DNA from 4 places in the Paenibacillus sp. J22R67 genome. Region 4 is predicted to be linked to each of the others. Evidence: riboswitches for the same ligand, from Rfam matches in the RefSeq annotation. Region 4 holds a riboswitch; each other region holds the start of a gene.
What was found. Region 4 has a riboswitch for ZMP and ZTP ahead of AC58VC_RS16215 (DJ-1/PfpI family protein). Riboswitches for the same ligand answer to the same signal wherever they lie in the genome.

Region 1 (5,371 bases), on a different contig from region 4:
TAATTAAGATCAATGATGACGGAGTCCAACCTTCAAGTCCTAAACAGATTTCAATGTACAATCGATATAAAGAAGTGCTGCGCGACCGCAGATTCCTTATCTATCTGATCTCCAGTGTACTTATCGTCTCAGTCGAAATGAATTTAAACGGCTATATCGGCATCCGGCTCGCTCAGGATATCCACCACACCCCTTGGTTTCCTGGTATGTCAGCTACCATCGATGGCCTCCCGCTCGTCGGCGTACTTCGTACGGAGAATACGCTTGCCGTTGTCTTGCTCTCCCTCTTTGTTGGCCGCCTGCTCAAGGGAAATTCCGACACCAGGATGATGCTGTTCGCCATGTTTCTTAACGTAGCCGGCTACACCTATCTTGTTTTCGGCAGCCAACCGATCATGCTTATGCTGCTAATGCTCATTGCCACTATAGGTGAACTGACCTATGTGCCATTAAAGCAATCGCTGCTTGTACAGCTTGTCCCTGACCACGCTCGCAGCTCCTATATGGCGCTCAGCAGCATGACGAATCGTGTTGCTATTATGCTTAGTGGACTGAATATGATCATCGGTGGTTTTCTACCATCCGGGGCAATGGCGCTATTCATTCTGTTGACCGGCATCGCCGGAATAGGCTTGATGGCATCCATTCTACCTAGCTTGAAGGAAGCGGAGCAAAAGGTGCATCCCGCGGCCGTGTAAAAAAATAAGGGCTGTATCCAAAGGTCGTTGATGACCTGCAGATACAGCCCTTTATATTTTGATTAATAAGTTAAGCCTTGGTAGAGCGGATATTGAGCTGTCAAATCTTTCACCATGCCGCGAGCTTTCTCAAGCACAGCTTCGTCTTTCGGGCTTTTCAATGTAAGTGCAATTACTTTCGCGATGGTTTGCATAGCTTCTTCATTCATACCGCGGGAAGTAACAGCCGGTGTACCTAAACGGATACCGCTAGTGATGAACGGGCTAGTTGGGTCAAAAGGAATCGCATTTTTGTTCGCCGTAATACCGATTTCATCAAGCACGTGCTCAGCGTCTTTACCTGTAATGTTCAGGTTACGCAGATCAATCAGCATCAAGTGGTTATCCGTACCGCCGGATACAAGGTTAATGCCTTCAGCTGTCAGTGCAGTCGCCAATGCTTGCGCGTTGTTGATGACGTTTTGGCCGTAAGTTTTGAATTCCGGTTGGAGAGCTTCACCGAAGGAAACGGCTTTTGCCGCAATTGTGTGCATCAAAGGACCACCTTGGGAACCAGGGAATACAGCTTTGTCAATCGCAGCCGCCCAAGCTTTGCGCGTAAGAATCATACCGCCGCGAGGACCGCGAAGCGTTTTGTGCGTTGTCGTTGTAACGAAATGTGCATGCGGCACTGGGTTAGGGTGCAAACCAGCTGCAACTAGTCCAGCAATATGCGCCATATCCACGAAGAACAATGCGCCTACATCGTTAGCGATGGAAGCTAGTGCTTCGAAATCGATCGTGCGCGGGTATGCACTTGCACCAGCAACAAGCATGCGAGGTTTATGTTTGAATGCTGCTTTACGAACATCGTCATAGTCGATGCGGAAATCCTTCTCACTAACGCCGTAAGCAACGAAGTTGTATAGAATACCGGAAGCATTAACAGGGCTGCCGTGTGTTAAGTGACCACCATGTGCCAGGTTCATACCCAGAACCGTGTCACCAGGGTTTAGAGCTGCCAAGTAAACAGCCATGTTCGCTTGCGCACCAGAGTGCGGTTGAACGTTCGCATGTTCAGCTCCGAAAAGCTCCTTCGCGCGGTCGCGAGCGATATCTTCTACGATGTCTACGTATTCGCAGCCGCCGTAGTATCTTTTGCCTGGGTAACCTTCAGCGTATTTGTTTGTCAGCACTGTACCCATCGCTTCAAGCACTGCTTCGCTTACGATGTTTTCAGATGCGATAAGCTCAATTTTGTCGCGTTGACGACCAAGCTCTAGATTCATTGCTTCTACGATTTTTGGATCTTGTTTACTTAGAAAGTTTGTCATATGGAATTCCTCCTAAAGGATAGTTTATATCTATAAGTTAACCTAGCAATCCGCATCTGGCGCGGCTTGCTGATAAAGCTGCTCGGCAGCCTCTGGTGTGTAGACAGCTCTTGTGCCGCCAATCAGCTTAGGTCGTGTAAACGCCATAGTCACATAAGCATGACCCATATTCCGCACGGGCGGCCGTGCAGGCACAGCAACCCTACGCAAATGCATCCCGATCAGCGTGCTGCCAATATCGATCCCAGCGTGTGCCTGAATGGTCTCAACGACAACAGGCTTCGCGAAGTGACGATACGCATATGAGGCCATTGAACCGCCGGCTTTTGGCACCGGAATGACCGACACAGGCTCAAGCTGAGGGGAGATCGCGAATAGATCTTCCTCAATGACAAGTGCGCGGTTCAAATGCTCGCAGCATTGAAAAGCCAGATGCAAACCGAACTCACGGCATATGCGCTGCGCTGTTTCAAAAATCGGCCGAGCTGCTTCCAGCGTACCCGATGTCCCAATCCGATGACCGAGTATTTCACTCGTGCTCGTACCAATGACCAGAATTTGTCCTGGCCTTAGATTGCCCACCTTAACCAACTCACGAAGATTTGCTTCCAAATCCTCTGCGATCGTGTGAAGTATGGAATTTGTCATGGTGGCCACCCTTATGGATGAATCGCGAAGCGATCTTCAATGCTTTGCAACTTGTTAATACGGTTCTGGTGACGAACACCTTGCGAAAACTCTGTTTCCAGCCAAATTTTCACGATTTCCTCGGCAACACCCGGTCCGATGACACGCTCGCCTAAAGCAAGTACATTCGTATCATTGTGCTCCCGTGTAGCTTTAGCAGAAAATAGATCGTGGACCAGCGCGCAACGGATACCTGGAACCTTATTCGCGGCGATCGACATCCCGATACCTGTTCCGCAGATCAGAATTCCCTTGTCAGCTTCGCCTGAGACCACATCGTCACAAACCTTCATCGCATAATCCGGATAATCAACGGAATCTGCAGAGCTGCACCCATAATCTATGACCTGATGGCCTAATGATTCAATAAAAGGAATGATAACATCTTTCAAACGGTAGCCTGCATGATCCGCACCTAAGGCAATTTTCATGAATAGAACGCTCCTTTGCTTGTTCGAATTCGACCATTCTATTATATCCCAAAGTCCACCAGAAAACGAAAAAAAGAGCGGACACGCTAGAAATAGCGCGTTGCTCTTTTGCCCAGGCGACCGGCCGTATAGCTCAATGCTCCATTGTGGTTACTCCCACTCGTCGCCAGTTACATTGAGTCTTGCTTGATAGATCCATCTTATCGCATTATACGCGAGGTGTAAAGATGTCTTACGCAAATCATTTCCCAGACTGCGGGTCATCTTTTCGCTCACGAAGTTTTTTAACCAATTTATCTAAACTCCCGCTAATTTCATTCGCCGTCTGCCGGTAAACCTCCAATGGGCCGCCGTAAGGGTCAGAAATATCGTAATCCGGAATTGAATCTTCAAGCAGATAAATCCGATTTCTCTCTTCGACTGTTATCGCTTGTGAAAGAGCTTGCTTAAGCTGAACTTCCGTCACCAGCTTCTCCCTTTCCTCAATTGCCTGAAGGATTCGATGATCGTCCTCTACATATTCTTTGAGTGTAAAAATCTTATCAATCGCACCCGGGAAGCGCTGGATAACCGTACGTTTATGCCCCATCGTCATGGTCAAAATGAGATCTGCCCACTTCACCTCAGACTCCTGAATGGCTAATGAACGAATAGACTCTTTGAACCCTGCTTCTTGTAGCAGCGCTGCACTATTTCGGGAGATCGGAGTGCCCGTCATCGCGGATACGCCAGCTGAACGAACTTCCGCCGCAAGTCCTTCTTGGTGCACCCTGATACGCAGCAAACCTTCGGCTAATGGACTGCGGCACGTATTTCCTGTACAGACAAATAGAATTCGCAACATGAGATCCTCCTAAGAACTTTCCGTAGGAAAGTTTTCTTCGTAAGCATAAGCTGAAACTTTCTAAGAAACATAGGCAGAGCCTGCCCCGCCTCTATTGTATCATAGCAAAAACTTGATCCCAAACGCGAGCAGAATAAGCCCGCCAAACGCTTCGCCATACTCGCCAACCCAGCCGTTCACCCGTCTGCCAACCAATAATCCAGCTACGGAGAGCAACGCGCCGAACAAACCAAATATAAGCACGGTTAACAGGATATCCGTCGCAAACATCCCTAGGGATACACCTACCGAGAACGAATCTATACTGACACTAAGCGCAAAAATCGTCAGCCCCCATAAGGACCTATGATCAAGAGAAGTTGCTTCCTCTCCTCTAATTGAACTATACACCATATGGGAACCCAAAAGAATGAGCAAACATCCGCCAGCTGCAGCAGCCACATTACCAAGGAGAAGCGAGACATATTGCCCCATGAAAATGCCCATTAATGGCATTATGATATGAAAAAGTCCAATCACCATGCTTATTTTAAAAATATCCACCAAGCGAATCCCCTTCATGCCGATACCGATTCCCAAGGAAAAAGCATCCAAACCCAAGGCTAACGCCATGATGAATATGGTGATTATTTGTCCAAATTCAACGCCATTTACGAGCATAAGTGCTGTCCCCCTTGTCCGCTTTCTTAACCAAGATATGCGGACAAACTGGGAATCATGCTAGCTAAACACGTACAAGCCGGTGACCGGCTGCCTTGCGCAGACGATTCATAATTGCCTGACCAATCCCTGTTTCTGGGCAGCCTTCTGCGACAATATACTGAATCCCTTGCTGGTCAAATTGCCTTAATGCGGCGTACAGCTCCTGAGCAATCGTTTCTGGTTCAGCTAACGAGCCACAGGGTATGACCAAATCAGCTTCAAACTGAGAGGCTCTCTCCTCAAAAGTAAGGATACCCGTCGATTCCCCGCGTTCTGTAGCGGCTTGAATGTCGCGCTGAATCCAAGCAGCCACCGCAGCTGCATCGTCTCCATATACGATATGCATGTATCCCTTCGGCGCATAATGCGTATACTTCATTCCCGGAGCACGGGGTGTTTCTGAAACTTGCACATCTTCCCGTTCAGCCTCATGAATGCGAATAGCTGGCAGCGTGGACTGCAGCTGCTCTGCCGTAACCCCGCCTGGACGTAAAATATACAGCCTGCCATCTACAAACTGAATCACCGTCGATTCAACACCAACGCCCGTCCCGCCGCCATCCACAATGCCTCCGATTCGACCATCAAGATCTTCTCGAACATGTGAAGCCAGCGTTGGACTCGGTCGGCCTGAGCTGTTGGCGCTTGGCGCTGCAATAGGAAGTTCTGCTTTGCGAAGAAGCTCTAGGGCCACAG
Region 2 (5,371 bases), on a different contig from region 4:
AACAGTTTGCGACCAGAAATGTCCTGCGCAATGGAAAAGCCTACTTCGCGTATTTCTTAAGTACATTGATTTCCGTTACCTTATTCTTCTCTTTGACCATGTTCATTCTTCATCCAGATAAAGGAATATTTAAATCCTACATCAAGGTATCCCTTTTGGGAGCTGAAATCATTGCTTATTTATTTTTGTTTTTCTTTGTGTTTTATTCAATTGGTGTATTACTGAAAAAGAGGTATAAGGAATTCGGTATTCTATATATCCTCGGCATATCCAGGAGGCAGCATCTCAAGATGATCACCATTGAAAATATGATCATCAGTGTCGCGGCAACAATCGGCGGCATCATTACGGGCTTAGTGTTCTCCAAATTATTTCTGATCATCATCGAGAAACTCTTGAGACTTCAATCTTTGCCTTTTTATTTTCCGTTAAAAGCAATTCTTATCACGCTTGGATGCTTCTTGCTGCTAGGGGTATTTGTTTCCTTATTTACATCATGGATCGTAAAGGAGAAAGATATTTTACGTCTGCTAAGAGCGACGAAGGCCGCTAAGCCCGCTCCTAAATTTTCAAAACTCATTGCTATCTTTGGATTACTTTTACTAATTGTTGGATATGTCTTATCCTTTATTCCGATAAAAGGGAATCTGGAGAAATTAATTTTAATGATCATCGGCATCATCGTCTTTGCCACTTATTTATTATTTTCGCAGTTCAGCGTTTATACAATTGATTTATTAAAAAAGAACAGGCTCTATTATTTAAAAAGCACAAATCTAATCTGGGTATCCAATTTGTTCTATCGCATACGGGACAATGCCAGAATGTTCTTTATTATTACCATCACATCTACAGCAGCTGTGGTTTTGAGCGGCGCCTCTTATGCCTTTTGGGCGAATACACTTCATGATATTGACACTCGATATCCGCTGGCATTTACTTATCAATCATTCGGTAATCATCCATCCGCGGCAGACGAGATCCGATTTATTGAAGATCAGTTAAAGAATAATCATTTTCAGTATGAAAAAATAACTGTGACTATGAAACATCTTACCCAAGAGGATGAATCTTCGTTTCCCGTTATAAAAGCAAGCCTTTATAATCAATTCGCGAAGCAATTAAACTTGAAAACCGTATCACTGCAAGAGCAAGAAGCCATTAAAATCGTCCCTCCTACGGAAAACGATCTTGCAAATCGCCTATCGTTTGAAGGAAATAACATCCGAATCATAGACGAAGTACGAGTGAATTTATTACAAGATCAATTTCAAACGATTTATGTCGTTACCGATCAGGTATTTGATCGCATTGCAGAGGTTGAACAAGCCCAACCCCAGTATGCGTTTCATGTCAAGGATTGGTCTGACACCTACGTCATCTATGATGAATATGAGAAGAAATATGGCGATAGTCAGAGAGCGTTATTTTTATCCAAATCTCATATTTATGAAACTGAAAAAAGAGCATACGGCACAATTATGTTCTTATCGATATTCTTAGGCGTCATCTTCTTCGTAGCTTCAGGAAGTTTTATTTACAACAAGTTTTACATGGATCAGGAAAGTGATAAACAGAAATATAAGCAATTGCATAACATCGGTTTAACTTTTAAAGAAATGAAAAAAGTTGTTTCAATCGAAATTGGTGTATTGTTCCTGTTTCCTTACTTCGTGGCCACTATGCATTCCGTCGTTGCTTTAGGAGCCTTGCAAAGGATATTTAAGTTGGAAGTTGGTGCAGCCGCGTTCACCGTCATGGGCATCTTCTTGTTCCTTCAGATCGTTTATTTCTTGTTTATTAGAAAAAATTATTTGAATGTGATAAAAAGACATCTAAACTTCAGCTGAAGCAAAAAAAGTGCCATTGATAGAAGTTTTCTTCTAGCAATGGCATTTTACATGCTCAAACAATTGTAGCGCACTTTAAATACGTCGTTCGTACAAGCTTGCGGCCCAGCCTTGAGCTTCATAGCGACCACAAAACGTGAATCCTTCACGGATGTAATAGCGATTGAGCGCCGCGTTGCCAGCCATGCAATCTAGACGCAGCCAGGATTTGCCTTGTTCTCTGGCATAACCCTCTGCCCAATTGAGTAGCCGTGTACCTATTCCCATACCAGGGTAGTCCCGGGAAACGGCAAGTCGATGTACATACCCAGCATCTTCGTGGAACCGTTCCCCCCAAATCTCTTCATCCTTCCAATGAACGGATAGGCAGCCGACAGGCACACCCTCCATATGCGCCACAAATAACTCATTCTGCTCGATCAGTTCGGACACATAGGCCTGTGTAAACCTTTCTTCGCGCCACTGCACAATACCCTGGGTCCGCTCAATCCACCGTGCCGCACTGACCAATAGATTACGCACCGCTTCTCCATCTTCCAACATCGCTCTTCGTATGTCCAACCTACCATGCCAAATGTATTCTAAAAGCGCAGCCGTTTCCAGCGCCAATGCTTCGCTAGACATCCGCGCCACAACATGTAAGGCAGCGTCGAACCCTGTTGTTACACCGCCGGACATGACAATTTTGCCATTATCGACATACCGGACATTCTCAACAACTTTTGTATCTGGTGACACCATGCCCCGTAAAAGGTCGTATGCTTTCCGGTTCGTTGTCACTCGAAGCCCCTTCAACAAATCAGCTTTCGCCAGCAACAGCGCTCCGGTACATACCGAAAGCACAATTGAGGCTTGACTCGCCACCTCGCGAATCCAGGTGATCAGTCTTGAGTTGGTTATTTCTGTACGGGCTCCCAACCCTCCGGGCACGATGAGAATGTCAATCGCTGGGCAGTCATCAAAGCTATACCGTGGCGTGATCGTGATGCCGCTAACGGTTGTCACAGGGATTTCTTTTTCGGCAACTGTAAAGACCTGAAATTCGCTACCCAAGTACCCAGCGACTCCAAACACATCATGAGGACCGGTAAAATCCAACGTATCTACCCTTTTATACAACAGAACTCCGACATTCCTTGCCCTCTTCATCGTCATCATCTCCCTAGAAAATAAAAAGAGCATCTGACCCATTGGATCAAACGCTCTGCCCAGGCGATCGGCTGTACGTCATACGCGCTCCCCCGTAGTCCTCTACGTTTCGCCAGTTACGCGTACCAGAAATTCCCTTTTATTATACTTAGAAAAATGAAAGTCGTCTAGATGAAAACACCATTTTCCTTGATTCATCGAATTGGAACTTTAAATATAAATAATAATGCTATAACAATTGGTATAGTAATCGCGTACGCAACTAATGGTCGGCAATAATGTAACCGAAGCAAAGGAAAGGTGATGATATTGAAGAGAACGGAATAAAGCATCGTCCAACCGTTAAAATGTATAATCGCTCCTGTGAGCAAGTAAATGACCTCAATAAAAGAGTAAATGACCACCCATAATCCAATCCATAAAGTTGACTTCGCAATTCCTTTAGGATATTTACCTAGAAATATCAGTGTTGTGGCTGCGAAACATACCAAACAGCACATCTCGGTACCGATATAACTATGAATTGGCGGTTTTGGCTGATGCTGCCATAGCGGATAATGATAGGTAAGCAACAAATAGAATATGTCTCCAAGCAAGAAATACAGTATCGTAGCATGGTATTTTTGCCAATTTCGCCAGTCTCCCCAACGCCATGCTGCAAGTATTATTATTATTGCCATAGCAATGAAAAGCATTTGATTACCTCATAACACTGAATCTTTCGTTTTACAAGTTATAATTCCCTAATCCATTTAAGGGTATACGCAAATTAGAGTGATAATACAGTAATTGACTCACTGTTGAAAACTTCCCCATTGTCGCGGAACCCGCAGCTTTCCATGGCTTCCCGGCCATACCCCCGGTTCTGGTATCGTTTATCAATCATTAGTCGTAAATATGGAACGCCGGTTTTCAAGTGTGATTTTTCTGAGTGTAATCATACAAAGTGCCCCCCTCATTATCTCCTAAGATGAGCATTCGCCCACGTAAATAGAATAATACGATGAGCAAAATACGGGAATGGTTTCCTTCTGTAGGTATCAAAAGATGGTCGGCACCATACCCCCATCCATCCGTATTGGAGCTCCTTTAAACGCGGACGCATAAGGACTGCATACGAATGCAGCAAGTCTGCCTATTTCAAAAGGCTGAATAAATCGCTGTATTTCGGAGTGAGGCAGGTTGGCTGCCATAAACTTTTTCTCTTTTTCACTAAATGCCATATTCTCGGGAAATAAACTTTCAATGATTTGATACACATTTTCGGAAAGCGTTGGACCTGGCATGATCGTATTGGATGTAACTTCCGTTCCTATCGTAAGTTTAGATAAACTTTTGGACAGTGATAATAACATCGATTTGGTCATGGCGTATTGCGGCATTAGACCTGAAGGCATAATCGCTTCTTCACTTGCTATAAAGATGATTCGTCCATACTTATTTTTCAACATTTTCGGCAAATAATATTTGGATAAACCATTAGCGGCAAGTACATTCGTGCGAAAATATTTCTCCCAAACCTCATCTTCAACATCCTCATAGGACATAATTTCATAAATGCCCATATTGTTAACCAGTATATCGATAGATGGATATTTGGCAAATAAAGCTTCTCTTTGCTGCTTATCCACAATATCAGCTGTAGCACTCTGAGGGGAGGTATCCGAAAACTCCGACTTCAATTCCTGTACGGTTCGATCTACCTCTTCATGATTCCGTCCATTAACAAGGACATTGACACCTTCTCTTGCAAGTTCTATGGCAATTGCTTTTCCTATCCCTTTCGTTGATCCTGTTACTAGAGCTGTCTTGTTCCTTAATCCCATATCCATTCATTTCGTCTCCTTTGATGTCGTTCGTAGCAAGCTGATTCGAAGTACTCTTGGAAATCCTAGTGCTCCGGATAGAGATAATATTACTTTGTCAGCATCGATTGGTAACTAGCATACAACGCCATATTTCTAGTTTAACGCGCCAAATCATGAAACTTAAGAAAGTGGCTAGATTCAAAATGCTATGAAGTCGACTGTGTCTTTACATAGTTCGACCGCCAATTTGAAGGCGTACTGCCTTCCCAAGTGCGAAAGGCCCGGTAAAACGAATTCTGGTCTTCAAAGCCAACTAGAAAAGCCACCTCCTTGATATCGAGTTTATCGTCTGCTAAGTATTCTCGTGACTGTTCATGCCGAGCTTGTGTCAGCAAATTTGTGAAAGTTGTCCCTTCGTCAGTGAGACGGCGTTGCAGCGTACGATCGCTCATTCCCAACTCACTCGCCGCTGTACGTATATCGAGGCGTCCACTTGTTAGGCTGCGCTTCAAGATCCATTTAACCATCTCAGAGATCGTACGACCGCGCTGTTCATCCAATGAT
Region 3 (5,371 bases), on a different contig from region 4:
ATAGGAAAAATAAAAAAAGGCTGCTCTCAAGGTATTTACCTTTTGAGACAACCTTCTTTTATTCTACTCCATTTAACACACTCAATTAGCCGCGATAGAAATCGCATTCTTCCCACTCCTCTTTACCTCATACATCGCTTCGTCCGCCTTCTGCAACAAACCTGTGAGATCCGAAGCATGGTCAGCGAACGGGCTGCTTGTAATTTGACACTATCGATGAGGCTCATACCAGGCCAAAACCGTGCTCCAGTTACTCCATCCATAATAAGGAACGCCTACATCCAACTGAGGGATCCAGATCTCCGCATAACTCCCATCTGGATTCGATCTCCACACTTCCGCATGTTTGCCATCGGACCGGATCCATGTCAGTTTATTACTCTTCCTGAGCATGTACGGTCCGAAGTCTCCGTTTTTTTCCGGTGGGTTAGTGAGTTGCTTCTGCTCTTTATTTGAAAGGCTCACCTGATACAAGGCGGGAAGCGGCCAATCGCCATCCTCTTTGGACTCCTTAGACCTTGAAACAATAATCATTCGGTCATTTTCCCATGTAAAATCACGATCGGCGAATCCTTGCGGCGTAAACGAAGCAGGCTTCATAGCAGGGAGATCCTTGAGCTTCAAATGCTTATTCTGCACGGCCATTCGGCCTTCTCCTGCAATATAAGCAAGTCTAGCTTTCGTAGGTGACCATGCAAACCATTGCGGGTAATGCAGCATGTTATCCATCTGCTGAAACTGATTGCCATCCGAAGACAACACACATAAGGCATTGCCGTCAGCTGACAAAGATGCCGTTGGATTCGCGGTAAACGAGATCCATTTCTTATCATTCGACCACTTGAATAGGCTTGTGCCGACGGCAAAAAAGCTAGGTGATTCCGTAGGAAGCGTATAAAAATGTTTGCTCTTATTAGGGTCCATTTTGGCGTCTGTCGGAACCATATAGAGTTCAACATTCGTCCACCCCGATGGCCGCAGCTGAGCAGGTGATGATACCAGAAATCCACTGCCATCAGGTAGCCACGAATAGTTATCCACACCCCGTGTTACGTTCTTAAAGGGTTCCACTTTATCACGGTTAACCTTTGCGATATTCAAAACGCCATCTATTTTAAAAGCAAGATCATTCCTATTGGGAGACCACTGAAAATTGTCACCGCCTGGATACACACGGTTATGTTTTTTCATCTCCAAGCTATACACCCATATCTCATGCTTCTGTTCTCCGAGGGCAAGAGAGTAGGCAATGAACTTCCCATCAGACGACCATTTGGGTTCGCTCACCAGTTGATTTAGAGTGACTTGGAGCTCCTTATCCTCTTTTTTGACCCATAGATCTCCGCCCCGTACAAACGCAGCTTGTATGGAATGCTTGGGTTCAGCAAATCCGACTTTACACCATAAAACTGAAATCAACAGGCTGACTACTATCATTTTTATTTTCATCCGTTACCTCCACTTCAATTGTTACAGGAGTATTTTTAACATGTTGATCCAAATTATTCCTGAATACATAACAACAAAAAAACTCTTAACAACTCACACTGACCAAAGGCCCGAAGAGCAATTAAGAGTTTATCATTTGAAATAGCCGTATCTTACCAAAAGCCTGTAATACAAATAAACTAAGCCATAAGCAAGTATATAGGATACAAAGGTCCAACCTATATTCCAGTGATTGCTGTATTCTACTTTGCCAAAAATAAACGCCAAATATTCCAGCGAAGTCGTAGCTAGGCACAAACAGCCTATTTTCAGGAGCGCATGTCGATTATTTTTCCTAATCCAATAAATCATATAACCCGCCATAACGGGATAAAGACCTAAATCAAGCGGAAGAGCCGAAAGTGTCTCATCATTTTCAATCAATGGAGTAAAGTCCCAGAATTCCAAATGATAGCCCGTATCATTGATTAATCCTGCTATTGTGACCGTAATTGGGCTTATAAGAAAAACAATAATGCGAGACTTCCTATACAGATAGATGCCAAACACCCAGGGGATTAAAAATCCTACAATAATGTTTAACAGCATGATTTTCACCTCTTCACTCTAGATCCCCTAGTATGACCAGTTGTTGGCGAAAATATGTTGTTTACAAAAGTCTGGGACGCCGCTGTTATCTTATCGTTTACTTGCTAATTTCTCAGCAGCATCGACCGTATGTTTGAGTAAAGTTGCTATGGTCACTGGACCGACCCCGGCTGGAACCGGTGTAATGGCCGAAGCCACCTTCCTACAAGCCTCATAGTCAACATCCCCGATGTTGCCAGGATTGTAGCCTGCATCCAAAACAATTGCGCCTGGTTTCAGCCAATCACCCTGAACAAATTGCGGCTTCCCCACTGCAGCCACGATAATATCTCCTAAGCGTACGATATCGGCCAAATTCGCTGTTTTCGAGTGGCAGGTCGTAACTGTTGCATTCTTATTTAGCAGCATCAAAGAAACAGGTTTGCCGAGGATTGGACTTCTTCCAATGACAACCGCATGTTTACCTTCAACAGGAATTTTATAATAGTCTAAAATTCCAATTATCGCCGCCGGCGTGCAGGAAGGGAACTCAGCAAATCCGAAAGCATTCTGAGCAAATCCCAATGTAGTCACTCCATCGACATCTTTATCAATATGAATCGCCTCAAAAGCTGCCCTTTCATCGATCTGTTTCGGGACTGGGTGCTGCAGCAAGATACCATGCACGCTATCATCATCATTAAGCTTGTTAATTGCCGCAATTAACTCCTCCGTAGTCGTGTCCTCAGGAAGAACAACACGAATAGATTGAATACCGAGTCGCTTGCAAGCATTTCCTTTCATCCGTACGTAGGTTGCTGACGCAGGATCATCACCGACTAGCACAGTCGCTAAACAAGGGACGATTCCTTTTTCGGCCAAATTTTCTACTCTGCTGAACAACGATTCCTTCATGGCGTCTGCGACTCGATTACCATCCAAGATTAATGTTTCTGCTGACATGTTAATCATCCCTTTTGAGTAAATTGGAAACGCAAAGAGGTAAGGGGATATCCCCTTACCTCTGCCCAGGCGTACGGCTGATTATCTATGTGCTCCCTCATGGTTACCCATGTTCCGCCAGTCACACACAGTTGCTTCTATGAATTCATCATAACAATTAATGACATAGATTTCAATGCGTATGATAGGATGGAATAAAACATGTACATCCTAAGGAGAATTTATCTATGTCGACGATTCGAGAAATGACAATCGAAGATTATGAACAAGCCTTTTTACTGTGGAGTCAGATTGAAGGTCTTGTATTAAGTGAGGCAGATTCCAAACCTAATATCGAGAGCTATCTGCATCGAAATAAAGGATTTTGTTTCGTCTGCGAAGCGGATAAAAGGATCGTTGGAACTATTTTAGCGGGGCATGATGGCAGAAGAGGGTTTATCTATCACCTAGCTGTTAATCCGGAAAACCGCAAACAAAGGATTGGACATCGGCTCGTAGAGATGAGTTTGGCTCAGTTAAGAGAAATAGGCATTGAGAAATGTCATATTTTTGTGCTCGAAAATAATGATCTTGGCCATTCTTTCTGGACGGCAGCGGGTTGGGAAAAAAGAAGCGGATTTTTCGTTTATTCGAAAACGCCTTAGGCGATCAAATAGAAAAGGGCTGTCTAGACCTGTTGGTCCAGCAGCCTTTTTTTTATAGTTTTAATGTCATAAATGAACTAAGCGGGTCATCGGTGTAATCCGAAAACGGCAGACAATATTCAAACCCGAAGTTTTCATAAAGTCTTCTTGCAGGTTCAAAGGCTTCCATGGAGCCTGTTTCCAGACTTATTCGCTGATAGCCACGTTGCTTGGCTTCCCCAATGATGTGTTCTAGAAGCTGCTTGGCAACCCCTTTTCTTAGATGGGCTGACGAAGTGCGCATGGATTTTATCTCACCGTGTCCGGAGTCAAGTTCTTTCATTGCGCCGCATCCAGCTAATTGACCTTGATCCCATGCACTCCAAAATGTGACTTTCGGTGATTTAAGCCCATCAATATTCAGGGCATGCATGCTCTCTGGTGGTGAAAGCTCTGACATCCCTTTCAGATGTTCAAGGATTAATGTTTGTACCTCAGGACCGGTTAAATCATCAATTTTAATGTCCAAAACAGTCATTCTGAATCTCTCCTTATGATTACTCTCTAATTCTACGTTATATTTTACATGAATTTGCCTAAGGTCAAAACCTTTTTGTGATGAGAACGATAAAATTTGTTACTTTATACAGTTCCTCATAAATGTGCATTCATGAACTCCTCTATCCATTGTGTGACTTCACTTTGTTTACTGGATAAGTCCCCCAGAATCTCTAGTTCTAAGTTTAATAACGAGCTTGCGTTATTCGTAATTAAACCTAGAAATTCCAATACACCTAGTGGTTGTGCCAAATTCATATTTTTGCAAAACAAACCAATGCTTACTCCTAATTCGACCGGCGTTATTCTTACCCCAATTTGATCAAATGATCTGTCGTACTCATGCTTCCAACTGTACGCTTCTTTATTTATTTTTAATCCTGTCATTGTTGCTGTAGCAATTTCCCTAATGTTATTATCGTAAAGTTTGAACGTTATCTCCCCGAGTAAATCCGTGTATATAAATATCTCATGATATTCAACAGCGAAGCATCTTTCCATGGAATTCCATTCTCTAAAAGCATTCGACTGAAGCACAAGCTCGCGTACTTCATGCGGAGGTGATCCCTTTGCCAGCGCTTCCTTTGCAAGATTCATAATGATTTCATTCGCTTCCCAATCTTCGTTAAATTTAGCGTTATCCAAACCTTCACCCGCCGCTTCTTGAAATTTAAAAGGACCCTAGAATAATTTCCAGGATCCTTTACTGAGTTTACCATGATTGAGCGATGGCTGAAAAGCAACGTCGCTGCAGGCGCTCCGCGTAGCCTAGTGCCAGCTGCAACGATGCTTTTCATCGTTGCGGCTGCGAAAAGCACGCGCTCGCTCGCGCTCTTGCCTCCCAGCGATGTTTTTCATCGCTGCAGGCGCTCCGCATAGCCTAATACCAGCTGCAACGATGCTTTTCATCGTTGCGGCTGCGAAAAGCACGCGCTCGCTCGTGCTATTGCCTCCCAGCGATGTTTTTCATCGCTGCAGGGCGCTCCGCGTAGCCTAATACCAGCTGCAACGATGTTTTTCATCGTTGCGGCTGCGAAAAGCACGCGCTCGCTCGTGCTATTGCCTCCCAGCGATGTTTTTCATCGCTGCAGGCGCTCCGCGTAGCCCAATGACGATGCTAAGGGAACTGGAGTCCTCTATTCCGATGAAAACAAACTACCTCCTCGCGGAGGGGATCTACAGGACCTTATTCGTCCTTCATGTCACAGTTT
Region 4 (5,371 bases):
CCGCGACCAGGACTATTTTGAAGCCAATATGACGAAGCTCAAAGTGCCCGTAAAAGTCGTGTGGGGCGAAAAGGATAGCTACGTCATGAAGGAAATGGGCGTCGAGTTCGCTGAGCGTAATAATTTAAAGCTTACGATTCTCCCTGGTCTCGGCCATTATCCGCATCTGCAGGCACCAAAGCTGACCGCAGATGAGCTTCGAGCCGAAATCGAGGGTTGATGCTGGCAAGCTCGCAGCGCGCGGACTTTCCGCCACAGGCTTACGCCGATTGCGCCGTGTCGAAATGAGAGCTCTGCCAAACAGTCCCGAGAGCGGACGTCCGTCACTGGCCATGTGATAGCGGTCCGGCCGCGCATGGCATATTGCGAGGAGCGGCGCAAGCTGTTCCTTCATTCGGCGGCGGCGCTATTCGCGGAAAGAGGCTACGCAAAGTCAGTCTTGAAGCTAAACTGCCCTTCGTTGAGAAAAGGCAACGGATCCGATTTAGTCCGTTGCCTTCTCATGTTGATATTGAACTCTCGGTTGCAATAGGTACGCATTTAATATCATCTTTTCAATTATTTAGGGGATGGGCATACCATTTTAATGTCTTCCATATCTAACATTTGAGAGCTCTCGACTAAACTGCTTAAAGGGACGCTTTGCTCATTTTCTTGTTGATCCAAAGGATAAACTCTTGCGGTTTCATTCTCTTCGTCGACATGTTGAATGTAGATTGGCTTCCCGTTATAAGTGACATCAACCATGGTAGGTGAAACTGCAATCTCTTGTGCGCGTTGATTATTCATTTTCCGGCCTCCTTCACGTACTAGTTACATTATTTGTGTATGTGAAAGGATCTATTCATGGAAAGGCACGTACAAATATACTGTGGTGCCCTATATTTTCCGAGCTGGAATGGCACTACGCCGGATGCTGTTTATCATATATCATTAATGTATTTCCTGAGCATCATGCCCCAAAGTATGTAGAATCACCTTGTTCCCGCCAAGTAGTTGAACCTGATTACATATAGTTTCAAGTAACGCTTTTCCTATCCCCTTACGTTGACTATCCTTATGAACTGCTACCCCAACTATTTCATAAAGACCTTTTTCAAAATCGAAAATATATCCAGCATGACCGAGAACAATATCGGTATGTGCCACGTAATACCCGCAAATCTTATTATCCTGTTTCTCCAGAAACTCAGCCCACCTAAGTGGGTATTTCTCAATGATGAAATTTGGAAATTGAAGCGGATGATTTGCCATAATATTCTCAACATGACTTCGGTCATTATCTTCCAATAAACGTATAATCAAACCTGTTCCCCCCTTGAATATAGAAAGCTATTAAATTAGTACAACATTCAATCGTGATCCTTAAGTTAACAGTTTTCATTACTAGTGTGTGGCATGAAAATATTAGACAATTTCCCCGCCTGATAGTAAGGTTAATCCATCAGCTTTTGGACCTTTTTAACCACTTCCATATTCGTAAGTGATTCAACAAGATACAATCCTAAATCAATTGAAGCAGAAACGCCTCCACCAGTAAAAATATTCCCATCCCGTACAAATCGGGCCTTAATAACCTCTGCGCAATAAGGAGTCAACAATTCGTATGCAGATGGGTTCGTTGTCGCCATTTTATCTGTTAAGAACCCAGCGGCACCTAAAAGCAAAGCACCTGTACAAACAGACACTTTGTATTCCACATCTCGAGCACTTTGTATCCAAGAAACAAACTCTTTACCGTATCTCAATTCTCTAGTAGACATTCCGCCGGGGATAAATATCAAATCATACTTAGACAAATCTGGGCTAATATGCTTTATCTTTATTGTCATACCACGATCATCTGTAATCTCCTCGCGCTTTGCACACAGATCCCATGACACATCTTCTTTAGCATTTAGAATTTTTAGCCAAGATACTGCGTCATAGAAACCGACAAAATCCAATGTTGTCATCTTGTCAAAAAGAATATAAGCTAATTTCATTCCATAACACCGTCCCTTTCATGGATGGATACAAAAAAAAGCATCTGATCTTAGATCAAATACTTTGCCCAGGCGAACGGCGTATGAAATATGTGCTTCCTCGTGGTACTCCACGTTTCGCCAGTTATATATACCAAATATTTACTTTATTGTAATCGGGAAAATCTAAAATAATCAAGTTAATTATTACGTTTTTCTGCCCGTTACTTCAACAGGCAAAGGCAGCCGATCGTGTGCGGCTGCCTTCATGTCGTGATTGAACTATAGTTCTTACGTTCGTTGAATATAACAACGTCAATAATCACTCCCTAAACAAATATTCCCTCTGGTCTTTTTTGTTATATAATTCCCAATACACATCGGCTATCCTGTCCGGATCGTAAAACGTCCCCTTTTTAACATGATCAGCGATTAGAACCTGACCTACATAAATTCCGTATGGAGATAACGTCTCAGCCATTGAATGCGCAAGCGAGTGGAGTGCGGCTTTGCCAACGGATAAAGAAGCATAAAGTGGGTTTGGAATCAGCGCAATATCGCCTCCTGTGAAAAAGAGCGTCCCTTGTCTTCGTTCGACCATATCCGGGATGACTTGTTGAGCGCTGGTCAGCGCACCGACAGTGTTTACCTTAAAATCTTCAATAAGCTGGTGTTCGGTTATCGAAAGGGGATCCCCTGGTACGATGTGTGCTGCATTATATACCAACACATCGGTGGCTCCATATTGATTTTTTATTTGTTCAAAGGCTGTTTTTAATGACTCTGGATCCGATGCATCTGCTGAAATTCCGTGCGATTCAATAAATAACTGTCGAAGATCTTTCAAGCTGCTTTCCAATGATGGTTTGGTTCTTGCTATGAGAACTACTCGGAAGCCATTGCTTCCAAATTTCTTGGCTATATCTGAGCTTACTCCCGGCCCAGAACCGACGATGACTAATAAAGGCTTATCGCTCATTCCTACCACACCTTGCTTTCAGATATTAGTTTAGAAATAACCTATTTATAATAATTTATCAAACTTAAGCGAAAAAATATTCATTACTCTTGTTCGAGTTTAGCAATCCAACGTGCGCTATTTAGAATGAGCCGTTTGATAGCTTCTGGTCTGAAAGAATCTGCCCTGTGACCCGGATGTAAATAGACTACCTTTCCTAAACCATAATTCTGAAAGGAATTTCCCAGAAAGAATTGAGTGAACAGCTTGGGATCTCCTATTCGGGGGCAATCAAGAGTACAGCGCGGGCGTGAGATGCTAAAGGAGTTGCTGACTGGTTGCTGCCATATTGAATCGGATCACTACGGGAACATTATCGATTTTCACATCAAATGGCGTTACCCTTCTTGATCAACCAACGAACAAGAAGGGTAACTAAGATAGATAGTATGTGAGGATTAAACACTTTCTTTTGCACTATCCCTTTAGTTGAAAAGGCTGCCGATCAACGCTGTTGGCAACCTTCTCCTGATGTCTATGGAATAAAAAAAATCCGTTAGCGTATCCCCCCACTTTTGATCAGATATTCTAAGCTACCATCACGCTCATCTCTTAACAAACAGCTAATAAACTTCTCTCCAATCAAAAAATGGGTTATTGTGCAAATGGTTCAAGCTTCGTCCCTTCAAATCAGTTACCGCAACTTTACTCGTACAAACCCTGCCGCAATCATGGCAGCCGTAGTTAGAATTACGGCAAAGCTAGTCGCTCCTATGGCCAATCCCGTATAGTCGATTAGGTAGCCCGTACACACGGGGAGGATCGCGGCAGGAATATAGCCACCGATGTTAAGAACCGCATTTGCTTCAGCTCTGCGATGCTCGGGTACATGCAAACCGATCAGCGTCAAGCCACCGAGTTGCCCGAGACCTTGGCCAACACCGGCCAGCATGGCGGCCAGCACTAGCGGAGCGACGGTGGAAGTACAAATCGCTATTGCCATGCAGAGCATGGCGAGGAAGACAGACGCCGTGCTCATCAAGAACTGGCTTCGGATGGAGAGCTTCTTAAGGAGAAATTGAACACCTGTCGCCGACAGAAACATGAGGCATGCCATTCCGCCAGCGACAAGCGGGCTCGAAACGCCCAATAATTTCTTAAGCAGTGAGGGGCCGAGCGACAGGATGAACGACGTCGAAGAGATACCCGGGGCGAAGACAACGATGCCAAGAGTAAGGTGCAACCGGTTAACCTTGGGCACGCATGGCATCCGAAGCCTCCATCCGCTGTGGTGTGCAGGGACGCGTCTTCTTGGAAGTGATCCGGCAACGGCGAAAGCACTGGCCAATATCAACAGCTGTGTACCGAAAAGGGGGACGAGCGGCCGAGTGAGCAATTCGACCAAAATACCCGATAACAGCGGACCGAGTCCTGCCCCCAGCACCATGGCGACCGAAGCGGCGAGCGAGGCTGTATGTCTCCGGGTGAAGCCCCCTACATCCATGACCGAAGCCATGCCAGCCGCGACGATGACGCCAACAGCAATGCCCGACAGCAATCGCGCGAGCAGTAATGCGGCGACCGAGGAGGCAGTGCCGAATAAAACACAAGCGAGTACGGCAGCTACAAGCCCCGGGAACAACACCGGCTTCCGCCCGTATCGGTCAGATAACTGGCCGGCGACGAGCAAGGTCGTGAGCAAACCGATGATATACGCGGCGAAGATTAATGTGAGTGTACCATTGGAGAAGCCCATTTCCCGCTGCCAGTTAACGTAAAGTGGGGTGGCTGAATTGGAGAGGATAAAGACCGCTGTTACGAGCCATGCGGTCATCCATATCCGCCAATCGCGAGGAGCCAGATCGTTACATGCCACTTGATCGGAATAATTTCCCATACGCAAAACCTCCTAAGATGAAGAATAGGGAAAGCAAGATTCGCTCTCGTATCTCATCATAGGGTATAATAAAATATAACTGAAATACATAAAATGAATATACGGTATAACTATTTGGTTATGATTGGAGTGTGCGCAAATGAACTTAAACCTTCTCCAAATTTTTGTGCAGGTTGCAGAGACATCGAACATTACGGAGGCTTCCAAAGCATTGTTCATCTCACAACCAGCCGTCAGCAAAGCGATCAAAAATTTGGAGGCGTCACTTCGCATTCAATTGTTCATCAGGGACAAGCATAAAGGGTTGCTGCTAACAGAAGTGGGACGGGAGATTCTCGTGTTGGCTAGGCAAATGAAGTCGGTTGAAAACAGCATATATCAAATTACCAGCCGGGAGAACCGCCTGCTCGGCGGCAAGGTCACAATCGCCTCATTCCCAGCAGCAACAACTAACTTGCTACCCAAGGCCATATCTCTATTCCGTGCAAATTATCCGCTGGTGAGAATTGAGTTACTGGAAGGCGTCTCCGATCAAATTAAGCAATGGGTCGA

Region 1: another riboswitch for ZMP and ZTP. It lies ahead of rpiB (ribose 5-phosphate isomerase B); the one in region 4 lies ahead of AC58VC_RS16215 (DJ-1/PfpI family protein).
Region 2: another riboswitch for ZMP and ZTP. It lies ahead of AC58VC_RS07745 (GNAT family N-acetyltransferase); the one in region 4 lies ahead of AC58VC_RS16215 (DJ-1/PfpI family protein).
Region 3: another riboswitch for ZMP and ZTP. It lies ahead of AC58VC_RS26550 (bifunctional 5,10-methylenetetrahydrofolate dehydrogenase/5,10-methenyltetrahydrofolate cyclohydrolase); the one in region 4 lies ahead of AC58VC_RS16215 (DJ-1/PfpI family protein).

The regions. Positions count from the first base shown of each region.
Region 1 covers NZ_JCAUAX010000012.1:31,013-36,383, reverse strand. The annotation lists gene AC58VC_RS31485 (MFS transporter) at 1-698, shown strand, start outside; gene glyA (serine hydroxymethyltransferase) at 761-2,011, opposite strand; gene AC58VC_RS31475 (TIGR01440 family protein) at 2,054-2,659, opposite strand; gene rpiB (ribose 5-phosphate isomerase B) at 2,671-3,129, opposite strand; ZMP/ZTP riboswitch at 3,233-3,313, opposite strand; gene AC58VC_RS31465 (low molecular weight protein arginine phosphatase) at 3,371-3,973, opposite strand; gene AC58VC_RS31460 (manganese efflux pump MntP) at 4,073-4,633, opposite strand; gene AC58VC_RS31455 (L-threonylcarbamoyladenylate synthase) at 4,698-5,371, opposite strand, start outside.
Region 2 covers NZ_JCAUAX010000002.1:356,209-361,579, forward strand. The annotation lists gene AC58VC_RS07735 (ABC transporter ATP-binding protein) at 1-1, shown strand, start outside; gene AC58VC_RS07740 (FtsX-like permease family protein) at 1-1,850, shown strand, start outside; gene AC58VC_RS07745 (GNAT family N-acetyltransferase) at 1,926-2,999, opposite strand; ZMP/ZTP riboswitch at 3,050-3,129, opposite strand; gene AC58VC_RS07750 (CBO0543 family protein) at 3,194-3,694, opposite strand; gene AC58VC_RS07755 (SDR family NAD(P)-dependent oxidoreductase) at 4,040-4,831, opposite strand; gene AC58VC_RS07760 (AraC family transcriptional regulator) at 5,014-5,371, opposite strand, start outside.
Region 3 covers NZ_JCAUAX010000008.1:146,232-151,602, forward strand. The annotation lists gene AC58VC_RS26540 (TolB family protein) at 211-1,449, opposite strand; gene AC58VC_RS26545 (CBO0543 family protein) at 1,582-2,037, opposite strand; gene AC58VC_RS26550 (bifunctional 5,10-methylenetetrahydrofolate dehydrogenase/5,10-methenyltetrahydrofolate cyclohydrolase) at 2,128-2,979, opposite strand; ZMP/ZTP riboswitch at 3,036-3,114, opposite strand; gene AC58VC_RS26555 (GNAT family N-acetyltransferase) at 3,207-3,623, shown strand; gene AC58VC_RS26560 (GNAT family N-acetyltransferase) at 3,676-4,131, opposite strand; gene AC58VC_RS26565 (hypothetical protein) at 4,257-4,805, opposite strand; gene AC58VC_RS26570 (hypothetical protein) at 4,929-5,069, opposite strand.
Region 4 covers NZ_JCAUAX010000003.1:933,107-938,477, reverse strand. The annotation lists gene AC58VC_RS16230 (alpha/beta fold hydrolase) at 1-220, shown strand, start outside; partial or broken gene AC58VC_RS16225 (small acid-soluble spore protein H) at 616-789, opposite strand; gene AC58VC_RS16220 (GNAT family N-acetyltransferase) at 934-1,305, opposite strand; gene AC58VC_RS16215 (DJ-1/PfpI family protein) at 1,437-1,985, opposite strand; ZMP/ZTP riboswitch at 2,045-2,123, opposite strand; gene AC58VC_RS16210 (SDR family NAD(P)-dependent oxidoreductase) at 2,287-2,943, opposite strand; partial or broken gene AC58VC_RS16205 (RNA polymerase sigma factor SigZ) at 3,156-3,333, shown strand; gene AC58VC_RS16200 (MFS transporter) at 3,617-4,756, opposite strand; gene AC58VC_RS16195 (LysR family transcriptional regulator) at 4,959-5,371, shown strand, end outside.